4 regions of the Sphingomonas sp. P3_C6 genome follow, and region 4 is predicted to be linked to each of the others. Evidence: riboswitches for the same ligand, from Rfam matches in the RefSeq annotation. Region 4 holds a riboswitch; each other region holds the start of a gene.
What was found. A riboswitch is a leader RNA that binds a small molecule or an ion and turns the genes downstream of it on or off. The one in region 4 is predicted to bind cobalamin.
Positions count from the first base shown of each region.

Region 1: another riboswitch for cobalamin. It lies ahead of AC1DT7_RS10435 (TonB-dependent receptor plug domain-containing protein); the one in region 4 lies ahead of AC1DT7_RS13525 (TonB-dependent receptor plug domain-containing protein).
Region 2: another riboswitch for cobalamin. It lies ahead of AC1DT7_RS04080 (TonB-dependent receptor plug domain-containing protein); the one in region 4 lies ahead of AC1DT7_RS13525 (TonB-dependent receptor plug domain-containing protein).
Region 3: another riboswitch for cobalamin. It lies ahead of metE (5-methyltetrahydropteroyltriglutamate--homocysteine S-methyltransferase); the one in region 4 lies ahead of AC1DT7_RS13525 (TonB-dependent receptor plug domain-containing protein).

Region 1 is NZ_JBFUHB010000007.1:154,295-159,296, forward strand. It holds gene AC1DT7_RS10410 (SapC family protein) at 1-519, shown strand, start outside; gene AC1DT7_RS10415 (N-formylglutamate amidohydrolase) at 948-1,805, opposite strand; gene cpdR (cell cycle two-component system response regulator CpdR) at 1,943-2,320, shown strand; tRNA gene AC1DT7_RS10425 (tRNA-Val) at 2,392-2,466, shown strand; gene AC1DT7_RS10430 (hypothetical protein) at 2,519-2,776, opposite strand; cobalamin riboswitch at 2,883-3,083, shown strand; gene AC1DT7_RS10435 (TonB-dependent receptor plug domain-containing protein) at 3,322-5,002, shown strand, end outside.
Region 2 is NZ_JBFUHB010000002.1:137,846-142,847, forward strand. It holds gene cobN (cobaltochelatase subunit CobN) at 1-430, opposite strand, end outside; gene cobW (cobalamin biosynthesis protein CobW) at 430-1,464, opposite strand; gene AC1DT7_RS04065 (CbtA family protein) at 1,589-2,341, opposite strand; gene AC1DT7_RS04070 (CbtB domain-containing protein) at 2,354-2,581, opposite strand; gene AC1DT7_RS04075 (histidine phosphatase family protein) at 2,798-3,349, shown strand; cobalamin riboswitch at 3,434-3,670, shown strand; gene AC1DT7_RS04080 (TonB-dependent receptor plug domain-containing protein) at 3,848-5,002, shown strand, end outside.
Region 3 is NZ_JBFUHB010000037.1:26,128-31,129, forward strand. It holds gene AC1DT7_RS22280 (multicopper oxidase family protein) at 1-665, shown strand, start outside; cobalamin riboswitch at 1,002-1,232, shown strand; gene metE (5-methyltetrahydropteroyltriglutamate--homocysteine S-methyltransferase) at 1,346-3,655, shown strand; gene AC1DT7_RS22290 (acyl-CoA thioesterase) at 3,672-4,049, shown strand; gene AC1DT7_RS22295 (hypothetical protein) at 4,087-5,002, opposite strand, start outside.
Region 4 is NZ_JBFUHB010000012.1:88,731-93,732, reverse strand. It holds gene AC1DT7_RS13535 (hypothetical protein) at 1,545-2,054, shown strand; gene AC1DT7_RS13530 (cobyrinate a,c-diamide synthase) at 2,113-3,417, shown strand; cobalamin riboswitch at 3,448-3,639, shown strand; gene AC1DT7_RS13525 (TonB-dependent receptor plug domain-containing protein) at 3,757-5,002, shown strand, end outside.

The DNA.
Region 1 (5,002 bases), on a different contig from region 4:
GCCGAAGGCGCGCTGACCGAGAATTTCATGTACGTGCCCGCCTATATCCGGCGCTACCCGTTCATGCTCGCCCGCCTGCGCCCGAACGCCGACGAGCTGTCGCTGTGCTTCGACCCGACCTCCGACAGCATCGGTGGCGATTTCGACGGGCAGGCGCTGTTCGACGACGGCCAGCCGTCCGAAGTCACCAAGAACATCATGCAGTTCAACGAATCCTTCGAGCAGGCCGGCGCCCGTACCGCGCAGTTCATGCGCGACCTGAAGGAGATGGACCTGCTGATGGACGGTGAAACCACCATCCAGGCAGACGGTATCGAGCAGCCGTTCATCTATCGCGGCTTCCGCATCGTGAACGAAGAGAAGCTGAGCGACCTGCGTGGCGACCAGTTGCGCAAGATCCACAAGAACGGCATGCTGCCGCTCCTGTATGCGCATCTCTTCTCGCTTGCCCTGATGCGCGACATCTTCAGCCGTCAGATGCAGCTCGGCCTGGTGCCGCCGCAGCTTCCGGCCGCCTGATCGGCGCTGAGCAACCTCCCATTCCGGTCGCTACTCTCGACGAGCGATTCGGCCTGAGGACAGCGTCTCTCCTTATCTGAGCCTTCGACCCTCCGGTGCGACTCGTGCCGGCGGGGTCGGGGCTTTCGCATGTAAGGGGGGCGCCGGGTACGCACCCGATTCATCCTGCTGCGGCACCGCGGCATTATTTTCTGTCGTGAATGGTACCGTTCACGCAATTAACGCGCGAAAGCGGCTGCTGCCGCCAAGCACATTCAAACCGGCTCTTTTCGCTCTTGAAGCGCCAAAACCGGGCTCCTATATCTGTTTAGCGCGGCGTCGTGTCCCCCCTTTCGCGGGGCCGTGCGACACACCTCCGGGTGTGTCTCCTCCCTGAACCTTGGCCACCGCGTGCTGCATTGCACGCGGTGGTTTTTTTATGATTCTGCCTATTCGGCGGCGATCGCGCCGGGCAGGGCCAGGGTCTCGTCCGCCACTGCATCGATCATCCGCCGCAGCAATGTCGCCATCGCCGTCAGCCCGTCCCCCGGACCGTCGAGCGCGGGGTCGAGGTAAAGCGAGCGGTCGAACTCGATCTGGATCGCGTGGATGCCGGTCGCGGGCCGGGCCTGCGCGTCCAGGATATACCCGCCGGCATAGGGTGCGTTCAGCGCGACGGATATCCCGTCGGCGAGGATCTCGTTTTCCAGTCGATGAACGAATCGAGACGCGGCCGACCGGCCAAAACGGTCGCCCAGCACAATCCGCGCCGTTCCCTGCGCCGGTGTCAGCGGCGGCATCGAATGAACGTCTAGGAGCACCGCGATGCCGAAGCGTGTGCGGGCGCGCTTCAGCGCCTCGGCCAGGGCGGCGTGATAGGGCCGGTGGTCCGTTTCGATCCGCGCCATTACCTCGTCGCCGTCGAGCCGCCGCCGCCAGATGTCGCCGGCGCCTGAAACCCGGCGCGGAACGAGGCCGAGTCCGCCACGCATCCTGGCCGACTGGATCGGCATCGCCTGGCGGCTTGCACCGTCGTCGATGCCGGGGTCGCGTTCCTGCTCGCTGCGGTTGAGGTCGATCCAGGCCCGGGCGACGCGCTGCACCAGCATCGTCTCGTTGGCACGTGCCAGGATGGCCACGGCGTCGATGTGGCGGTCCTCCAGCGGCGTCAGCGCCACCACGGGCACCCGCAGCGCAGCACGCAATGCCAGCGGATACTCGCGCCCGGCGTGCGGCACTGACAGGATGACCGGGCTCTCCGGCTCGTCGGGGCCGTATCGGTCGAAGGAAAGGGCGCTCTCGGCCATTGTCTTCAGCCTAGGCCGGGTGCCCCTCCGCCGCAATCGCGCTTTGTGCCGGAACGGCATGGCAGGGCCGGTCCGAACGCTGGAAAATCTTAAGAGCTTGGCGCATATGCTCGGGCCACCAACTGAGCGGGATCGCGATGATCAGAATATTGCTGGCCGAAGACGACCGGGTGATGCGCGAATATCTGACGCGTGCGCTCGAGCGTTCGGGATATGCCGTCAGCGCGGTCGATCGCGGCACAGATGCGATTCCGCTGCTTGAATCGCAGCAGTTCGACCTGCTGCTCACCGATATCGTCATGCCGGAAATGGACGGCATCGAGCTTGCGCAGCGCGCTGGCGAGATGTGCCCGGATCTGCGCGTCATGTTCATCACCGGCTTCGCGGCGGTCACGTTGAAGGCAGGCAAGACGATGCCGCAGGCCCGCGTTCTCTCCAAGCCGTTCCACCTGCGCGACCTCGTGCTCGAGGTCGATCGCATGTTCGAAATGGAGAATGCGACGAGGGGTCTTTGAATGAAGGGTGCGATTTCGTGCATGGCCGCTTGCGCCATCCGATAACCCTCGTTAGAGGGCGCAACTCGCGTGGGCGTGTAGCTCAGTGGTAGAGCACTGTGTTGACATCGCAGGGGTCGCAAGTTCAATCCTTGCCACGCCCACCATTTTAAAAAGCCCGCAAGGTTTCAGGACCTTGCGGGCTTTTTTATCGCCGTCTCAGTCAGGTTCGCGCTGGGCGCCGGATTCGACCGCACGCAGCATGCGTGAGCGGAACTTCACCCGTTGCCAGAAGGTCGCGTCCTGCAGGCGCCTTTCCTTGATCGCGTCGCCGGTCAGCTGGTCGAGCATCGCGTCGCTCATTTCGGCGTCCCCACTGGCGAACTCGCCCGAGATTTCGTCGAAACGGTCTCGCTGCTCCTGCGCCGTGTAGGTGCGGGGAACGAACGCCGTCGTCCGGGCCGAGGAACCGTTCATGTCAGGACCGCCTTGATGGAATCAACGGTCCGGACCGGCGGCGTGTTCCCGCGTTGATGGCGCGCGCCACGGGGCACGTCGCTTGCGTCCCCGCCCGCGCGCCGATAAGGGCGCCAGCGTGACGGGTTCCCGGCAAGGGGAACAATAGGGAAGTCGGTGCGCGGAACGGTCCGCAATTCCGATGCTGCTCCCGCAACTGTGACCGGATAGCAGATGCTCCCAACTGCCACTGGGCGAAGGCCCGGGAAGGCGGAGCATCAGGCGAAGACCCGGAAGTCAGGAGACCTGCCCGCCACAGTCGATCCATCGCGCGGGCGGGATGCACCGGGCGGTCGAGGGCATTGCCTCGAGCGAGCGACATGAACCGGGCCATCGGGGCCGGATGTCGCCTGAGGCGCGTCCGGCATTCGCGGCCCCATGTAGAGGGGTAGATTATGTCCATCAATTCCACGGTCAACGACAACGCTATTTCCTCCCATTCCGGAGATATGCGTAACGATCGTTGCGGACTCGCACTTTTTCGTCGTCACCGGCTTGGTAACCAATTGAGCCTCCTGGCAATCCCCGTTGCGTTGTTGTCCGCTGCGCCGGTGTCCGCGCAGGAGGCGGGCGAGGAGTGCAAGGCCGGGTCGGACGACTGCATCGTCGTCGCCGACCTGCGCGCGGGGCCGGACATCGTCGTCGCGGCGCGCGTCCCGCAATATGCCAGCCAGATCGGCCAGTCGGTCACGGTCATCACCCGCGACCAGATCGAGCAGCGCCAGACGGTCGCCGTTTCCGATCTGCTGGCGACCACGCCCGGCATCACCGTTTCGCGTAACGGCGGACTTGGGACCGTCACGGCAGTGCGTATCCGCGGCGCGGAAGGCGAGCAGACACTGACCCTGATCGACGGGGTGCGGGTCAATGATCCGTCCTCACCCGGGGGCGCTTTCGATTTCGGCTCGTTGCTCGCCGGTTCGATCGACCGGATCGAGATCCTGCGTGGGCCGAACTCGGTGCCCTGGGGTAGCCAGGCGATTGGCGGCGTGGTGAACATCGTCACCGCGCGTCCAACCGAGGGCCTGCAGGGCCGCGGCAGCGTGGAATATGGCTCGTTCGACAGCGTCTTCGCCAATGCCGGCATTTCCGGCGGCCGCGGCCCGGTCACTGCATCGCTCACCGGCGGCTATGCCCGTACGGACGGCATCTCGATCGCCGCGAACGGCACCGAGCCCGATGGCTATCGACGCTACGGCGCGACCGGTCAGGTCGGCATCGCGTTCACGGACGAGATCGGGGTGGATCTGCGCGGCTATTACGCGCACAGCAAGACCGACTTGGACGGCTTCGCCTCGACCCCGCCTTATGGCCTGATCGACGATCCCGAATATTCGACGTCGCAGGAGATCTACGGTTATGCCGGGGTCCATGCGAATTTGCTCGACGGGCGATTCCGCAACCGCGCCGCCTTCACCATCGCCGACATCAACCGTGACAATTTCGATCCACGGGCCGGTTCGGACGCCATCTTCTTCGGCCGCGGCCGGAGCGAGCGTTATGAATATCAGGGCGATTTCCAGGCCGCGCGGCAGCTCCGGCTCGTTGCCGGCGTCGAGCGGGAGAACAGCAATTTCCGCACCGACACCGACAGTCACGCGAGCCACATCACCAGCTATTACGGCCAGGCCATCGTAACGCCGATCGACATCCTGACCGTCACGGGTGGCCTCCGCCGCGACGAGAATGCCGATTTCGACGGGCATACCAGCTATAGCGTCAATGCGGCCCTAGCGCTGCCCGAGGGGACCATTTTTCGCGGCAGCTACGCCGACGGTTTCAAGGCGCCGACGCTGTATCAGCGCTTCGCCTCCTTCTACGGCACAATCGACCTGAAGCCGGAGGTTTCGCGCAACTATGATTTCGGCGTCGAGCAGCGTCTGTTGAGCGGTGCGGCGACGATCGGGGTCACCTATTTCCACCGCGATACGAAGAACCAGATCGATTTCGATTCGGTCACCTTCACCTACAGCAACATCGTTCGCACGCGCGCCAAGGGTGTCGAAGTGGAACTGTCGCTGCGACCCACCGACGCCCTGACGCTGACCGGCAATGTCAGCTATATCGACAGCGAGAACCGGTCGCCCGGCCTCAATTTCGGCAAGGATCTGGCACGGCGTCCGAAGGAGACGGCCAATATGTCGGTGGACTATCGGCTGCCCTTCGGTCTCTCGGTCGGTGGAACGG
Region 2 (5,002 bases), on a different contig from region 4:
GGCGCAGATAGTCGCGCAGCCGGTTGCACGTCTCGGCCGGGAGAGTCGATGCGGCCTGAAGCGCGGGATCGTCCTCACGCCCATCGGCGATCGCGGCAAAGGAGATGCCCCGATCACGCGCGACCGCGGCGATCTCGTCGATCCCATAGGGCCAATAGGCCTTGCCGCCGAGCAGCACGACGCAGACGAACTTCGCGTGCGCCACGACTTTCTCGACATAAAGGTCGACCGAATAGGGATGTTTCAGCTGCAACAGGTTGGCAAGGCGGATGGTCGGCCCGCCATCGCCGATGATCTCCGCCGCGCGCGAGAAACAGGCGAGCTCGCTGTCCGCCACGGTGAGGAACACGATATCGCCCGGCGACTGATCGAGGTCGATCGCCTCGTCGCCGTTCGAAACCGTTCCCGGCGTGGCGGACAGGAGATGCATCAGCCGATGACGCCCGCCAGCTCGGCTTCGATTGCAGTGCGGTCCAGGCCCTTCTGGCCGATCACGACAAGGCCGGTACGGCGCAGCTCCCCGGCCTTCCAGGCGCGGTCGAAGAAGTGCTGGATGCGTGGGCCGACGGCCTGAATAACCAGCCGGCTCGGCTTGCCGGCGACGGCGACCATGCCCTTGATCCGCAGCACGTCGTGCTGCGCGATGATCTCACCCAGCCGGGCGACCAGCGCGTCGAGATCGGCCACGTCGCCGCCCGCTGCGACGAAGCTGTCGAAATCGTCGTGATCATGCTCTTCGCCATCGTCGATGTGCGACTTGCGTGAATCGAGATCGTCCTCGGCCGCCGCGGTGATGCCAAGCAGGGCCGCGATATCGACCGCGCCATGATCGGCGCGCACGATCTTCACACCGGGGCGGGTCTCCGCCTCGACCAGTGCCTCGACCCGCGCCAGCGTTTCGGCATCGACCAGATCGGTCTTGTTGAGCACGACCATGTCGGCGCAGCCGAGCTGTTCCTCGAACAATTCCTCCAGCGGGGAGTCATGGTCGAGATTGGGGTCGGCCGCCCGGGCCGCCGCCAAGGCAACCTCGTCGGTGGCAAAACGGCCGGCTGCGACTGCATCGGCGTCGATCAGTGCGACCACCCCGTCCACCGTCGCGCGGGTGCGGATGGCGGGCCATTGGAAGGCCTTGACCAGAGGCTTGGGCAGAGCGAGGCCCGAGGTTTCGATGATGATGTGTTCGGGCGGGTTCGGCCGGTCGAGCAGCTTCTCCATCGTCGGCAGGAAGTCGTCGGCGACGGTGCAGCAAATGCAGCCATTGGCCAGCTCGACGATATCGTCCTCGGGGCAGGCATCGTCGTTGCAGCCCTTCACCAACTCGCCATCGACACCGACATCGCCGAATTCGTTGATGATCAGCGCAAGCCGCCGGCCCTTGGCGTTTTCCAGCAGGTGCCGGATCAGCGTGGTCTTGCCGGCTCCCAGGAACCCGGTGATGACGGTGGTTGGTACCTTGCTCACGCTTATTCTCCTTCTCGACCGCGCGGCCACGACGCGTGTCGGGCCGTACGAAACTCTCTTGGTGAAATACCCGCCGGGCCATGGGTGCCCGTGTCGCGCGGGGTGCTCCTGAAAATGCGGTGGACTAGCCCCGCCGGCCCGCCTGTGCCCGCAGCAGCGTTTCGGCCAATGCCCCGAAGCCGATGCCGATCACCGACCAGAGGATTGCCTGCATGCCGAGTGACGCGATCCTGAACTGCCAGAGGACGGTGGCGGGGAAGTCGGCCGGTACCTCGTCGACCACCGGCAGGGCGAGCTGGACGACGATCATCGCCAGCACATAGAGCCCGGCGGCGGCGAGTACCGCGTTGAACGCGCCGATCCTGGCGACCAGCCCCCGGCCGGTCCGGATCGCCATCACCAGGCTGGCGAGAGACAGCGCGATCATGGCGAAATAGACCAGGGTACGGAATGCCACTGTTTCATGCAGCCCCACCGCCGGCGGCGTCGGCGGATATTTCAGCGCCGGCACCAGGGCGATGGCGAGAAAGGCGCCCGATGCCAGCAGCAGCGAGAGCGTGCGCGGCCCCATCGCCGTGCCAAGCCGGCCATAGCTGGCGGCGAAGACGAGCGAGAAGATGCCGCCCATCGCCGCGCCGTACAGCGTCAGCGCCGTCAGCAGGCCAAGGCCTTTCTGCGTGTCCCGGCTGACGATTTCGGGTTCGTCGGCTGCAGCCATATGGTCGGGCGCCATCCGGGCGGCGTGTGCTTCCTGCCGCGCCTCAAAGGCGATGGCGAGATCGACCTGAGGCTCGGCGATCACCCGCGCGAACAGCATGACGAACAATGCGGCGATGACCCCGACAATCATGCCGCGGATCAGCAGGCTCCTGGCCATGATCAGCCCGCCTTAGTGGCAGGGGAAGCCGAGGAGATGTCGCCCGTCATGCACGATCTCGTGCACATACATGCCCTTGAACAGCGCGAGCGCGCCCTGTTCGGTGCTGACGAAATAGAGGAAGATGAGGGCCAGGATCGTGCCGAAGACGGCCCAGGGCAGGATTTCGCCCAGCGGGATCGCCGCCTTGCCGTCAACCGGGATGAAGATGTCGTCGGCGAAGAGTGCCGTGCTGGCCATGATGCGCTCCTTCAGGGATTCCGCGTCCCTCTGGTTCCGGTGTTGATCGAGGAAGGTCTGACTCCCGTCTGCGCCCCTCGACAGCCGAGCGGCACAAACGATAACAGTGGCGCGACCGCGCCGGAATCTCACCGGCTTCTTCCTCGGCCTTGCCCCGCCAGTAGGGCCGATCCCGGATAGCGTCAACGATCACCGGAGGCTCGCCTGGCCACTCGACTGACCCTTCTCTGCCATGCCGGCACACGCTCGATGCGCGAGGGCGGCTTTCCCGCGCGGGACGAGCCGCTCGACGACGGCGGTTTGCGGAAGGCGGCCGGACTGGTGTCTGTCGGGAGCAACGCCGGACTGCTTTTCAGCGCTCCCGAACACGCGGCGCGGCAGACCGCCGAGGCGCTGGGCGGGGAGCCGGCAATAGAGGAAGCGCTGCGCGATCTAGATCATGGCGACTGGATCGGGCGACGCTTCGCCGAGGTTCATGCGGCGGACCCGGAAGCGTTCGCGGGCTGGATCGCCGACCCGGCGGCGGGCGCGCCGGGCGGGGAGTGCTTTGCCGACGCCGCCGCCAGGGTAGGGGACTGGCTGTCGGACATGGCACGGCTCGAAAGCGCGATCCGCGCAGTCGCCGGGCCCAGTATCATCCGCGTATTGGTCGCACTGGCGATCGATATTCCCATCGCCGCAGCACTGCGCATAGACATCGCGCCGCTTTCCGCCACGACCCTATCCTTCAACCGGGGCTGGCGACTTCAGGGAATCTGTCGCGCCTGAACGCATGCGATTTTGTTGCGCTTGCGAACTGCCCTTTTCTTGCATATCAGCGCCGGGTTCTTGCCGCGGGCTTCGGCCTGCTTCTCGAACAATGATCGCGTCGGTGCCTCGAAAGAGGCTTAAAAGGGAACACGGTATGGGTGGCGCAGGTCACCCGAAGCCGAGGCTGTCCCTGCAACTGTAAGCGGCGAGCGCGATGCATATCGCTCCCCTTCGAAGGAGCAGCCACTGGGCCGGACGCTGAGACATGCGAGGTCTGGGAAGGCATGCATCAAGCGATGACCCGTGAGCCAGGATACCTGCCGGCGTCTGGTCGCTCTTGCCCTGGCCCAGGGGATGGCCGCGGCACGGTGTACTCCGTCTGAGCGACGAACGAGCGGCTGGGGCCGCATCGGATACGTGCGTCGGTCGCCCTTGGCGTCCGGCCGCCGCGCGTGCCGACCGTTCGTGAACGGCACGCCCCCGCCCGACGTCGACCGACGCCAAAGGGGGTACCAAATGCAGAAGCTCGCACTCATCTCGCAGATGGCGCTTGCCGCCGCTCTCGCCACGTTCGCCAGCACCGCCGCCAGCGCACGGACCACCGACCGCAATGCCGAGGATTCAGCGTCCAATCCCGGCGACATCATCGTCACCGGCACCAGCCTCGAAGAGACGCTGCCGCAGGAACTCGCACGCTACGGCAGCGACATCGAGATCGTCACCGACAAGCAGGTCCGCGATCGCGGGGTGGTGGACGTTGCCAGCGCGCTCGAAAGCGTGCCCGGCCTGTACATCGAGCCCGGCGCCGGCCCGTTCAGCTATGTCGACGTCTCGCTCCAGGGATCACGCACGCAGGACGTGCTGTGGACTGTCGACGGCGTCCGCATCAACAACCGCCTCTATGGCAGCACCTCGCCCAACGACACGCTGCCCGCCAGCATGATCGAGCGGATCGAGGTGCTGAAGGGCGGCGAGAGCCTGTTCTACGGCACCCAAGCGGCGGCCGGCGTGATCAACGTCGTGACGCGCGGTTTCACCGACGACTTCAATGGGCAGGTCAACGCCAATGTCGACAGCCGAGGCGGCACCAATGTCGACGGCTATGTCCGCGGCAGCCTCGGCGAGCACAAATTCGTCGCCTGGGTATCGCGCAACGACGCCGACGGCTATCGCCCGTACAGCGTGATGCAGCCGAGCGCGACCGACCAGCTGCGCGGCTATCACCTCTGGTCGGTCGGCGGGAAATATCAGTTCGACTTCACGTCGGACCTGCGCCTCAACGCCGAATATCAGCATACCGAGGCGAATCTCGACAATCTCTCGCCGACGCGGGTCAACAAGAGCCGCAACGACCGCAACGAGGAGATTGCGAGCCTCCGGCTCGACTATACCGGCAGCGACACGGTCCAGTTCTACCTGAAGGGCTACTATCACGACTGGCGGACGGCCTATGTCCAGATCCTCAACCCGATCCCGGCCGGCCCGCCGGTCACCGTCTATCCCGAGGGCACTTTCTGGGGCTTCCAGGATTATGGCGGCAGCGCCGTGGTGAAGTTGCACCCGCACAAGGGCCTCGAATATCTGATCGGTTACGACTTCCAGAACTTCAACGGCCGCGACGACGTGCTGCTGATCGGCAAGCTCACCGAGCAGGTCCATGCCGGCATCTTC
Region 3 (5,002 bases), on a different contig from region 4:
AGGCCGCCATGCCGCCCGCCGTCCAGCCGGCGGTCGTCGCCGACCTGAAGGCCGGTCTGAAATTCACCCAGTTCACGCCGCATCCCGACATCGAGGAGAGCGAGACGAAAGGCCGGCCGCCGCAGGAGCTGACCTTCTTCATCGACACCAGCGACAAGAACAACACCAAGTTCGAGGTCGGGAACACGCTGAAGACCGAGGATACGGAGGCCTATGATCCGAACCGGATCGATCGCAAGCTGGTGCTCGGCACGGCGGAGGAATGGGTGATGCAGTCGCATCTCGGCAGCCATCCGTTCCACATCCACGTCAATCCGTTCCAGATCGTCTCGATCACCGACCCGAGCGGCAAGGACGTCAGCGCGCCCGGATCGATCGACGATGCGGACGGCGGCAAGATCGATCCGCAATATGCCGGGCTGAAGGGGGTGTGGAAGGACACGCTCTGGATCAAGGGCCTGGCGCCGACCGTTCCGAAGGGCTTCTACACGGTCAGGGTGCGGACGCGGTACCAGCGCTATATCGGCGAGTTCGTGATCCACTGCCATATCCTCGACCATGAGGATCAGGGCATGATGCAGAATGTCGCGGTGGTGCTGGGGCAGGGCGAGACCGGCCTCCACGCGGCCGAGGGCGCCAAGCCGATGGAAGGCATGCACCACTGAGGGGGCTGTCGGCCTTCCCATCCACACCCCGTCATGCCGGACTCGTTCCGTCATCCATTCCGCGGCTGGGTAAGACGCCAGAGCTTTGGCGGTGCGCTTGCGGCTCGATGGACCCCGGAACGAGTCCGGGGTGACGGTTGGTGGCGTATGTCTGTGACAAAAGTCCCGGTGGATTCTGCTGCCTCTGTTGGAACTCCACGAGCGGAAACGCCGCGAATCCGTGCTTTTTTTTGTTGGAGACTTTTGTCACCCCTATCGGGCCCATTCGTTGTTAGAGCATCATATAAAGATATAAAGAAATCTTTATATGTAACTTGACGCAGCGCTCTTGATGGCTATCCTCATGACTGTCGAGGTTCTTCGTCCGGGTTTCCGGGCGGAGCTAAGACGGGAAGCCGGTGACGGCGCGCACCCGTGAGGGGGCGAGTCCATTCCGGCGCTGCCCCCGCAACTGTGAGCGGTGAGCGGCGGTCCAATTCGTGTCACTGGTCCAGGCAAGGGACCGGGAAGGCCGGACCGGCGCATCGACCCGCGAGTCAGGAGACCTGCCTCGTCAGATAACGTCCTCCGGCGGGGTGTCCGGTCAGGCCGCGTGCACCACCGCGCCCTGGCTTGCCATGAGGGCGTCGGCCCGTTGCCGCGCGTCCGGCCGTCACCTGGCCCAACGCAAGGCCAAGACGATGACCATCTCTGTTGCCACTCTGGGTTTCCCCCGCATCGGCCCGCGCCGCGAACTGAAGGTCGCGCTCGAAAGCTTCTGGTCGGGCAAGTCCGGCGCCGATGACCTGACGCTTGCCGCACAGGGCCTGCGTGCCGCCGCCTGGGCGCGGCAAAGCGCGCTCGGCGCGGACGTCATCCCGAGCGGCGACTTCTCGCTCTACGACCATGTGCTCGACATCTCGGCGATGCTTGGCGCGGTGCCTGCGCGCTATGGCTGGAGCGGCGGCAAGGTCGGCCTCGACACCTATTTCGCGATGGCTCGCGGCGCACAGGGTGCGAAAGGCCATGAGGGCTGCACCCATGCGGTCGACAGCACCGCGCAGGAAATGACCAAATGGTTCGACACCAATTATCATTACATGGTGCCGGAACTGAGCGCGGGGCAGCGCTTCGCGCTGTCGTCGAGCAAGCTGGTAGACGAATTCCTCGAAGCCAAGGCGCTTGGATACCACACGCGCCCGGTGCTGCTCGGGCCGGTGACCTGGCTGACGCTCGCCAAGGGCAAGGATGCGGCGCCGCTGTCGCTGCTCGACGCGGTGCTGCCCGTTTATGAAGAAGTGCTGGCGCAGCTCGCCCGCGCCGGGGGCGACTGGGTGCAGATCGACGAGCCGTGCCTGGTGCTCGACCTCGACGACGGTCAGCGCGCCGCGCTGAAGCAGGCGTACAAGCGCCTGTCGGTGAACGGGCCGAAGGTGATGCTGGCAACCTATTTCGGCGCGCTCGGCGATAATCTGGCGCTGGCGACCGACTTGCCGGTCCACGGGCTGCACGTGGATCTGGTGCGTGCGCCGGAACAGCTCGATGCGGTGTGGCAGCGTGCCCGGCCTGACCTGCTATTGTCGCTCGGCGTGATCGACGGCCGTAATATCTGGCGGGCCGATCTCGATGCGCTGATCGAGCGTATCGCGCCAATTGCGGCGGAACGTGACGTGATCCTCGCACCGTCCTGTTCGCTGCTGCACGTACCGGTCGATCTCGGCATCGAGACGGCGCTCGACCCCGAGGTGAAGCAATGGCTCGCCTTTGCAGTGCAGAAGATCGGCGAACTGGCGGTATTGGCTCAGGCGCTGAACGAGGGGGCCGAGTCGGTCGCCGAGCCGCTGGCGGCAGCGCGCGCCGCGGTTGAATCGCGCAAGGCGTCGCCGCTGATCCATAACCCCGAGGTCGCGACGCGGCTGGCGGCGGTCGACGCCGGCATGACGAACCGGGCATCGCCCTTTGCCGATCGCCGGACGGCGCAGCAGGCGCGGCTCGGCCTGCCGAGTTTCCCGACCACGACGATCGGCTCCTTCCCGCAGACGCAGGAGGTGCGCAAGGCGCGGGCCGCGCATATCAGGGGCGAAATCGACGATGCCGCCTATGAGCAGTTCCTGCGCATCGAGACGGCGGCGACGGTCGCGTGGCAGGAGAAGATCGGCCTCGACGTGCTGGTGCATGGTGAGTTCGAGCGCAACGACATGGTGCAATATTTCGGCGAGCAGCTGTCGGGCTTCGCCTTCACCCGGAGCGCCTGGGTGCAGAGCTATGGATCGCGCTGCGTGCGGCCGCCGATCCTGTACGGCGATGTCGCCCGGCCCCGGCCGATGACGGTCGAGTGGTGGCGCTACGCCCAGTCGCTGACGGATAAGCCGATGAAGGGCATGTTGACCGGCCCGGTTACGATTCTGAACTGGTCGTTCGTGCGCGACGACCAGCCGCGTGAGCGTAGCTGCCGCGAGATCGCGCTGGCGATCCGCGACGAGGTGATGGATCTGGAGGCGGCCGGTGCCGCAGTGATCCAGATCGACGAGGCGGCGTTGCGGGAGGGGCTGCCGCTGCGCCGGGCCGACTGGCAGGCCTATCTCGACTGGGCGGTCGAATGCTTCCGGCTGACCGCATCGGGCGTGCGCGACGACACCCAGATCCACACCCATATGTGCTATTCGGAATTCAACGACATCCTGCCGTCGATCGGCGCGATGGACGCCGACGTCATCTCGATCGAGACCGCCCGGTCGCAGATGGAGTTGCTCGATGCCTTTGCCGATTATGCCTATCCCAACGAGATCGGGCCGGGCGTGTACGACATCCACGCGCCGCGCATCCCTGCAGAAGCGGAGATGACTGAGCTGCTGACGCTCGCCGGCAGGCGCCTGCCGGCCGGACAGCTCTGGGTGAACCCCGATTGCGGGCTGAAGACAAGAAAATGGGAGGAGGTTCGCCCGGCATTGATCGCCATGGTTGCGGCGGCGCAACGGATGCGGGTACGCAATGCCTATGACGCAGCCTGACCATTCGCATCGGACCATGCCCGATACGCAGCCGGCCATCCGCGTGACCGCGCTGCCAGCCGACGCCAACGCCTATGGCGACATCTTCGGCGGCTGGCTGATGGGTCAGATGGACCTGGCCGCCGGTTCGGTCGCGTCGCGCCACGCGCGGGGCCGGGCGGTGACCGTCGCGGTGGAGGGGATCACCTTCCACCGCCCGGTCTTTGTCGGGGACGAGGTGTCGGTGTTCGCCCGGCTGGCCGAGGTCGGGCGGACCTCGATGCGGGTCGAGGTCGAGGCCTGGGCGCGCGATCGGCATGGCGAGGATTTGCGCAAGGTGACTCAGGCCGTGTTCTCCTTCGTCGCGGTCGGGCCCGATCGTCGGCCGCGGCCGGTGCCGCCTTTGGAAGCCTGACTCCGTCAGTCCCCTTCAAGAGGGGGAGTGGCCTGCGCTATCGGGAGACGGCGTTCGGAACGGTGCGGGGTTGGCGGATCGGGAGATACCTGGCCATCTCCCGGATCAGGTCGACCGCGAGGAAGCAAAGCAGGCCGTAGACGAGATACGTATATCTCGGGATCGGCTGGACCAGTACATAAGGCAGGGCGATCAGGGCTATATAGACCGCGAGATAATGATAGCCGCGCCGCTTTCGCATGACGTTCAGGGCAAGGCCGAGGATGCCCAGCGCATTCACGAACGAGATCAGGAATGATCTGATGCCGGGGAATCGGTCGTTCTGGCTGCCCTTGAATTGCCACGGCCTGGGGAAGAAGAATTCGAGATAATGGTCGGCGCAGAGCCGGAGGAATTTGGCTGGATTGTCCCGGATCCATTTCTTCGCGCCATCGCCCATTATCCGCGCATAGGCGACCTCCCCTACCGTGCGTGCGCGCAGATTGGCTTCGCGCCCGTGATAGGGATGGATCGCCTGCAGGCGTGCCCTGAAGACGGCGGCCGGATCGCCGCCCGACAGCGCCTGCTCATGATTGCCGATGGCGAGCTCGAGGCCGAAATTGCTCCGGATGGGGATTGGTTCGCCCAGGGCCCCGGCGTTGCGCACGGTCCATGGCACCATCCAGGCGGCGAAGGCGGCGAGCGTCAGCAGCGCGAAGCCGGCCAGCTGGATCATGGAGAGCCGCCGGATCGCGAAGATGGCCCAGCAGGTGCCGGCGGCCACGCCGATCGGTGGGCTGATGAAGAAGCTGAAGGAGGTAATGGCTGCCGCCCAGGCGAGCTGGCCGGTGCCGATGGCCGTGCGCCGCCGCAGCTTCAGGAGATGAATCAGGCTGAGGGCGCCGCAACAGCCGGCCAGCGCGCCTTCCCAATATCGGAAGCTGACCGTCTCTTCAGGGGCGAAGACCGGCACG
Region 4 (5,002 bases):
AGCAGTAGCTCGAAACGCTCGGTCTCGGCAGCCGTATCAACCCGGGAGACTCCCTACTCCTGCTTGGAGACCCGGCAGAAGAGGGCGACGCGGGCGTCGCTACTGCGTCGGAAGGTCCTGACGCGCTTCGCAAAGGGCGGTATCGTCGCTCCGCCGCCGCAGCGGGACACTGGGCCTGAAAATCTGACGCTGGTTTATTCGGCGTGTCGAAAGCCTGATGGAGTGCGGGGTTTTATCGCGTTCAGTCGATGAACCACTCGCCGTTGACCTGAACGATATGAAGGCCGCAATCGCAGCAACGGGCGTGAAGGTACCGAAGCCTCAGCCGTGCGCCTGGTGTCTCCGGCCGATGCTCCCCGCGGGCGCATCGTTTCGGCTGCACTAGCGACAAGGTGCGTATTGCCTTCACCCCCAAGTCCTCCCGGGGGGATGCTAGAATGAATTTACATTGGCTGTCCATATCTTGCGGCGGGCGCGGCGGCGGAATTGAAGGGCGACCATATCGACTCTGGTTCGATTCGAGACGTGCGTCCAATTCTCGCTGTCGTTCTCCGCGTCTGGTCATCCAAAGGGAAGCTGTCGCGCGGCGATGTAGCCATATCCGACAGCGAGGATGGTGAGGTAAATATAAGAGAATCCGAGAAATGTTTCATTTGTTAAAGGATAACTAAGAACAGGCCTGCCGCCGTTATCGATGAAAATTCTGTCATAAAAGACGAAAATTGAAGAATTTGTGACAATGGGCTGCCTGATTTTCGAGTTGTCGCTGGAATTTCGTGCGGGCTTCTGTCGAAAATGCTATCGCATCGCCCAGGCGCGGGAAAGCTGTCGAGCGCCGGGGGGCGAACATGAATCTATTGCAGCGAGTGCAATGCATGGTGGGGTCGCATGCTCGCGACCGAAAGCGCGCGCACTTCGACGGTGAACAATTCCGGAGCGTGTGTTCGGGATGCGGCAGGCCGATGGTCAAGACACCTTCGGGCTGGGCCATCGAACTTGCGGCTGTCGTGCGTCCGGCGAACGGCAATCGGGAAAAGGTCGATCCCGACTGAGCGCGCATGGCGCAGCCCAGGCCCTTACGCCATGATCGTTCAGCAGAGTTTTAGGGTGGACCGGCTTTGGGGCGGGGCCCGCGGCCCCGCCCATTGCGGTCAGCGCAGGCTGTCCAACAACCGTTCCAGCTGGTCGCCGCGTGCGGCGATCGGCCTTGCAGACGGCCTCTGCTCGACATGCGGCTCGACCGCTCTTGCGCCACTAGCTTCGCAAAGTTCCCGCTGGGAAACCCGGACGCAGGCCGCTGCATCGCAGATAAGCCTCGGCTGCGTGGTGACGGCGCGGCACGGATTGACCGATTCGGTCGAACTGGCGGCTGCAGGCGTGAGTATTCCAAGGGCACATATCATGTGCCCGATCACCGATGTCTTCAAAGTCATGTGTATTCCCCCAACGCGACGCTGGGTACGCCCTTATGGTTTACAGGTCGTAAACTGTGATCGGGCGGGAGGCCCTTGCGTTTGCCGCTCGTCGCGGGGAGATAGGGTGCGATGTTGATCTTGCTCCTCGCGTCGATGCTCTCCGCCACCGGCCAGGCTGACGCCGCCATGCCCGACGATATCGTGGTCACGGCCCAGCGGCAGGATTGCCGGGTCCGCTTTGCCGACCGGGAACTGACCGACCGGGAATTCGATGCGCGTGCCAAGGAATGGGCGGCGGGGAAACCGGTGCGCGTCATCGCGCGGAACAGCACCGATCTCAAATGCCTGTCCAAGATCGCCTTCAAGCTTGCGGACCGGGGCGTGCGGTTGATCCAGTTCGTCGACCCTTCGGGCAAGACGGCAGACAAGATCCCCACCGGCCTTGGCATGGGGGCGGGGACGGCAACGGACAGCATGACGCCGACATTGTCGGTCAAGGATGCGGAACGCCGCTTCTTCGCCCGGAGAGCGGCGCAGCTCATCCTGGAGGGTAAATGCGGCGAAGCGCGCAAGCTCGTCCTCGAGGCGGGCGATCTCGAATCGGCGGCGCAGGTCGCCGAAGTCTGTCGCACGCCCTGATCTGGTCGAAGCGCCCGTTCGGCGGCAGGGTGGCGATGCGGCCGGACGTCAAATTCCGATGACGGCACTCGGCCGGGGGCTGATGGTCGCCGCCCCGCGCTCTGGCGCGGGCAAGACCGTGCTGACCATTGCCCTGCAACGTGCGCTGGCGCGCACCGGCCTTCGGGTCGGTGGCGCGAAAGCGGGTCCCGACTATATCGACCCCGGCTTCCACCTGATCGCAACCGGGCGGCCCTCGGCCAATCTCGACGGTTTCGCGTTCGATCCGTCGGCTTTGTCTGGCGCCGGCGCACAGGCGGCGCGGGGCGTCGACCTGGTCGTCGCGGAAGGGGCGATGGGGCTTTATGACGGACTGGCCATCGGGGATCGCAGCGGAAGCAGTGCGGCGGTCGCGTCGCTGCTCGGCTGGCCGGTAGTACTGGTGCTCGAGGCAAGCGGCAGCGCTCAGTCGGTCGCGGCAGTAGCGCACGGGCTCGCCACCTTTCCGGGCGCGCCGCGCATTGCCGGCGCGATCATCAACCGGGTCGCGAGCCCCAGGCATCGCCGGATGATCGAAGCCGGCTTTGCCCGCACCGCCATCCCGCTGCTCGGCATGGTGCCGGTCGACGATCGGCTCGCGATGCCGTCACGGCATCTCGGCCTCGTCATGGCCGGCGAGCATCCCGCGATCGGCAGCCGTATAGACGCCATGGCCGATGTGGTCGCCGCGCATTGCGACCTCGCCGCCATTGCCGCGGTGGCCGGCGCCACGCAGGATGCACCCCTGCCGGCCATTACCTTGCGCCCGCCGGGACAGCGGATCGCTGTTGCCCGCGACGATGCCTTCGCCTTTTTCTATCCGCATGTCGCCGATGGCTGGCGCCGGGCCGGTGCCGAGCTGGTCTGGTTCTCGCCACTGGCCGACGAGCCTCCGCCGCCCGACTGCGACGCCTGCTGGCTGCCCGGCGGCTATCCCGAGCTTCATGCCGCCAGGATCGCGGCCAACCGGCTGTTCCTTGATGGTCTCGCCGCCTTTGCCGCGACGCGTCGCGTCCATGGCGAGTGCGGCGGCTATATGGTGCTCGGCCGATCGCTCGAAGATGCCGATGGGGTCACCCATCCCATGGCCGGGTTGCTGCCTGTCGAGACCAGCTTCGCGCGGCGCAAACTCCAGCTGGGCTACCGCCGCGCGAGATGGCGCCGCGACATGGGTTTTGCCGATCGGGGCGAGACGAGCTGGGGGCACGAATATCATCATTCGACCCTCGCGGGCGGCGAAGAAGCGTCATTGGCTGACGTGGTGGATGGCGAGGGTAACCCGCTCCCGCCGGCCGGCCATGCGGTCGGTCATGTCACCGGCACCTATTTCCATGCGATCGCCTGACCGTGATTGACGCCGTCCCCGCCGCCGCCTAGGCGCCGGCTTGCGACAGGTTCCCCGGAAACGGGGATGAAAATGGGAACGGGGTTCAAGACCCCGGCTGCCCCTGCAACTGTGAGCGGCGAGCCAACGGACCACATGCCATTGGGATTTCGATCCTGAGAAGGCGGCCCGACCCGGCATTGACCCGCAAGCCAGGAGACCTGCCCGTCGCGGTCGTTCTTCGTCCGGCCAGGGTGCGCCGAGCGAACGGGTCAACCCGCGTAGCGACATAGCCGAACCGCGTCTTGCGGGTGGGGATCTCCCTGCCTGCCGGGCGCCTCGAATGTCGTTAGGGGTTAAATGCTCAAGCAGTCACTGTTTCTCGCCGTCCTTTTTTCCACGCCGGCCTTCGCGCAGGAAGCGCCAAGGCCCGATGCCGCCGCCGATTCCGATGCCGATTCCAATGAGAGCGGCACCGTCATCGTTACCGCCACACGCACGCCGACCGATATCGACAAGGTCGCCTCGTCGATCACCGTGCTCGACAAGGCGGCGATCGACCGCAGCCAGGACCTGACCGTCGGCGATCTGATCCTGCGCACGCCAGGCGTCAGCCTGTCGCGCAACGGCGGTTACGGCACCGCGACCCAGTTGCGGATCCGCGGTGCCGAGACCGACCAGACCGTCGTCGTCATCGACGGGGTCAAGCTCAACGACCCTTCCTCGGCCGGGGGCGGCTATAATTTCGCAAACCTTCTGGTCGGCGACGCCGCGCGCATCGAGGTGTTGCGCGGCCCGCAGTCGATCCTGTGGGGCAGCCAGGCGATCGGTGGCGTCGTCAACGTGGTGACCCCGCTGCCCGAGCGGAAACTCGAAGGCAGTTTCGATGTCGAGGCGGGCTCGCGCGACACGGTCAGCGCACGCGCCGGCCTGGGCGGAAAGACCGGCCCCCTGTCGTGGCGTATCGGCGGCCAGACCTTCACCACTGACGGCATCTCCGCCATCGCGCCCGCTTTCGGCGGGGTCGAAAAGGACGGCTATACCAATAGCAGCGTCACCGGCCGCGCCGTGCTTCAACTGGCCGATGGCGTCAGCGCCGATGTCCGCGGCTATTATTCGAACGGCCGTACCGATCTGGATTCGACCAGCGGGGATTCGGCCGACTATTCGCTCAACAAGGAATTTGTCGGTTATGCCGGCCTGAACGTCGATCTGTTCGGCGGCCGCCTGCGCAACCGCGTGGCCTATGGCTATACCAACACCAAGCGCGATAACTACAATCCGACCCGCCAGCGCCCTCAGTCGTTCGATTCAGCCGGCCGCAACGAGCGGATCGAATATCAGGGCAGCCTTGCCCTGTTCAAAGGCTGGAACGCGGTCTTCGGCGTCGAGAACGAGAAGTCGCGTTTCCGCAGCGTCTCCCCACCCGCCGCGCTGGCCACGCCGGTGCCCGCCGCGGCGCGCGGCAATGCCGAGATCACCGGCGTCTATGGGCAGGTGAGCGGCGAGATCCTGTCGGGCCTCACGCTGACCGGCGGCATCCGTAACGACGATCATAGCCGCTATGGCAGCAAGACCCTGTTCAGCGCCGGCGGCGTCTGGGTGC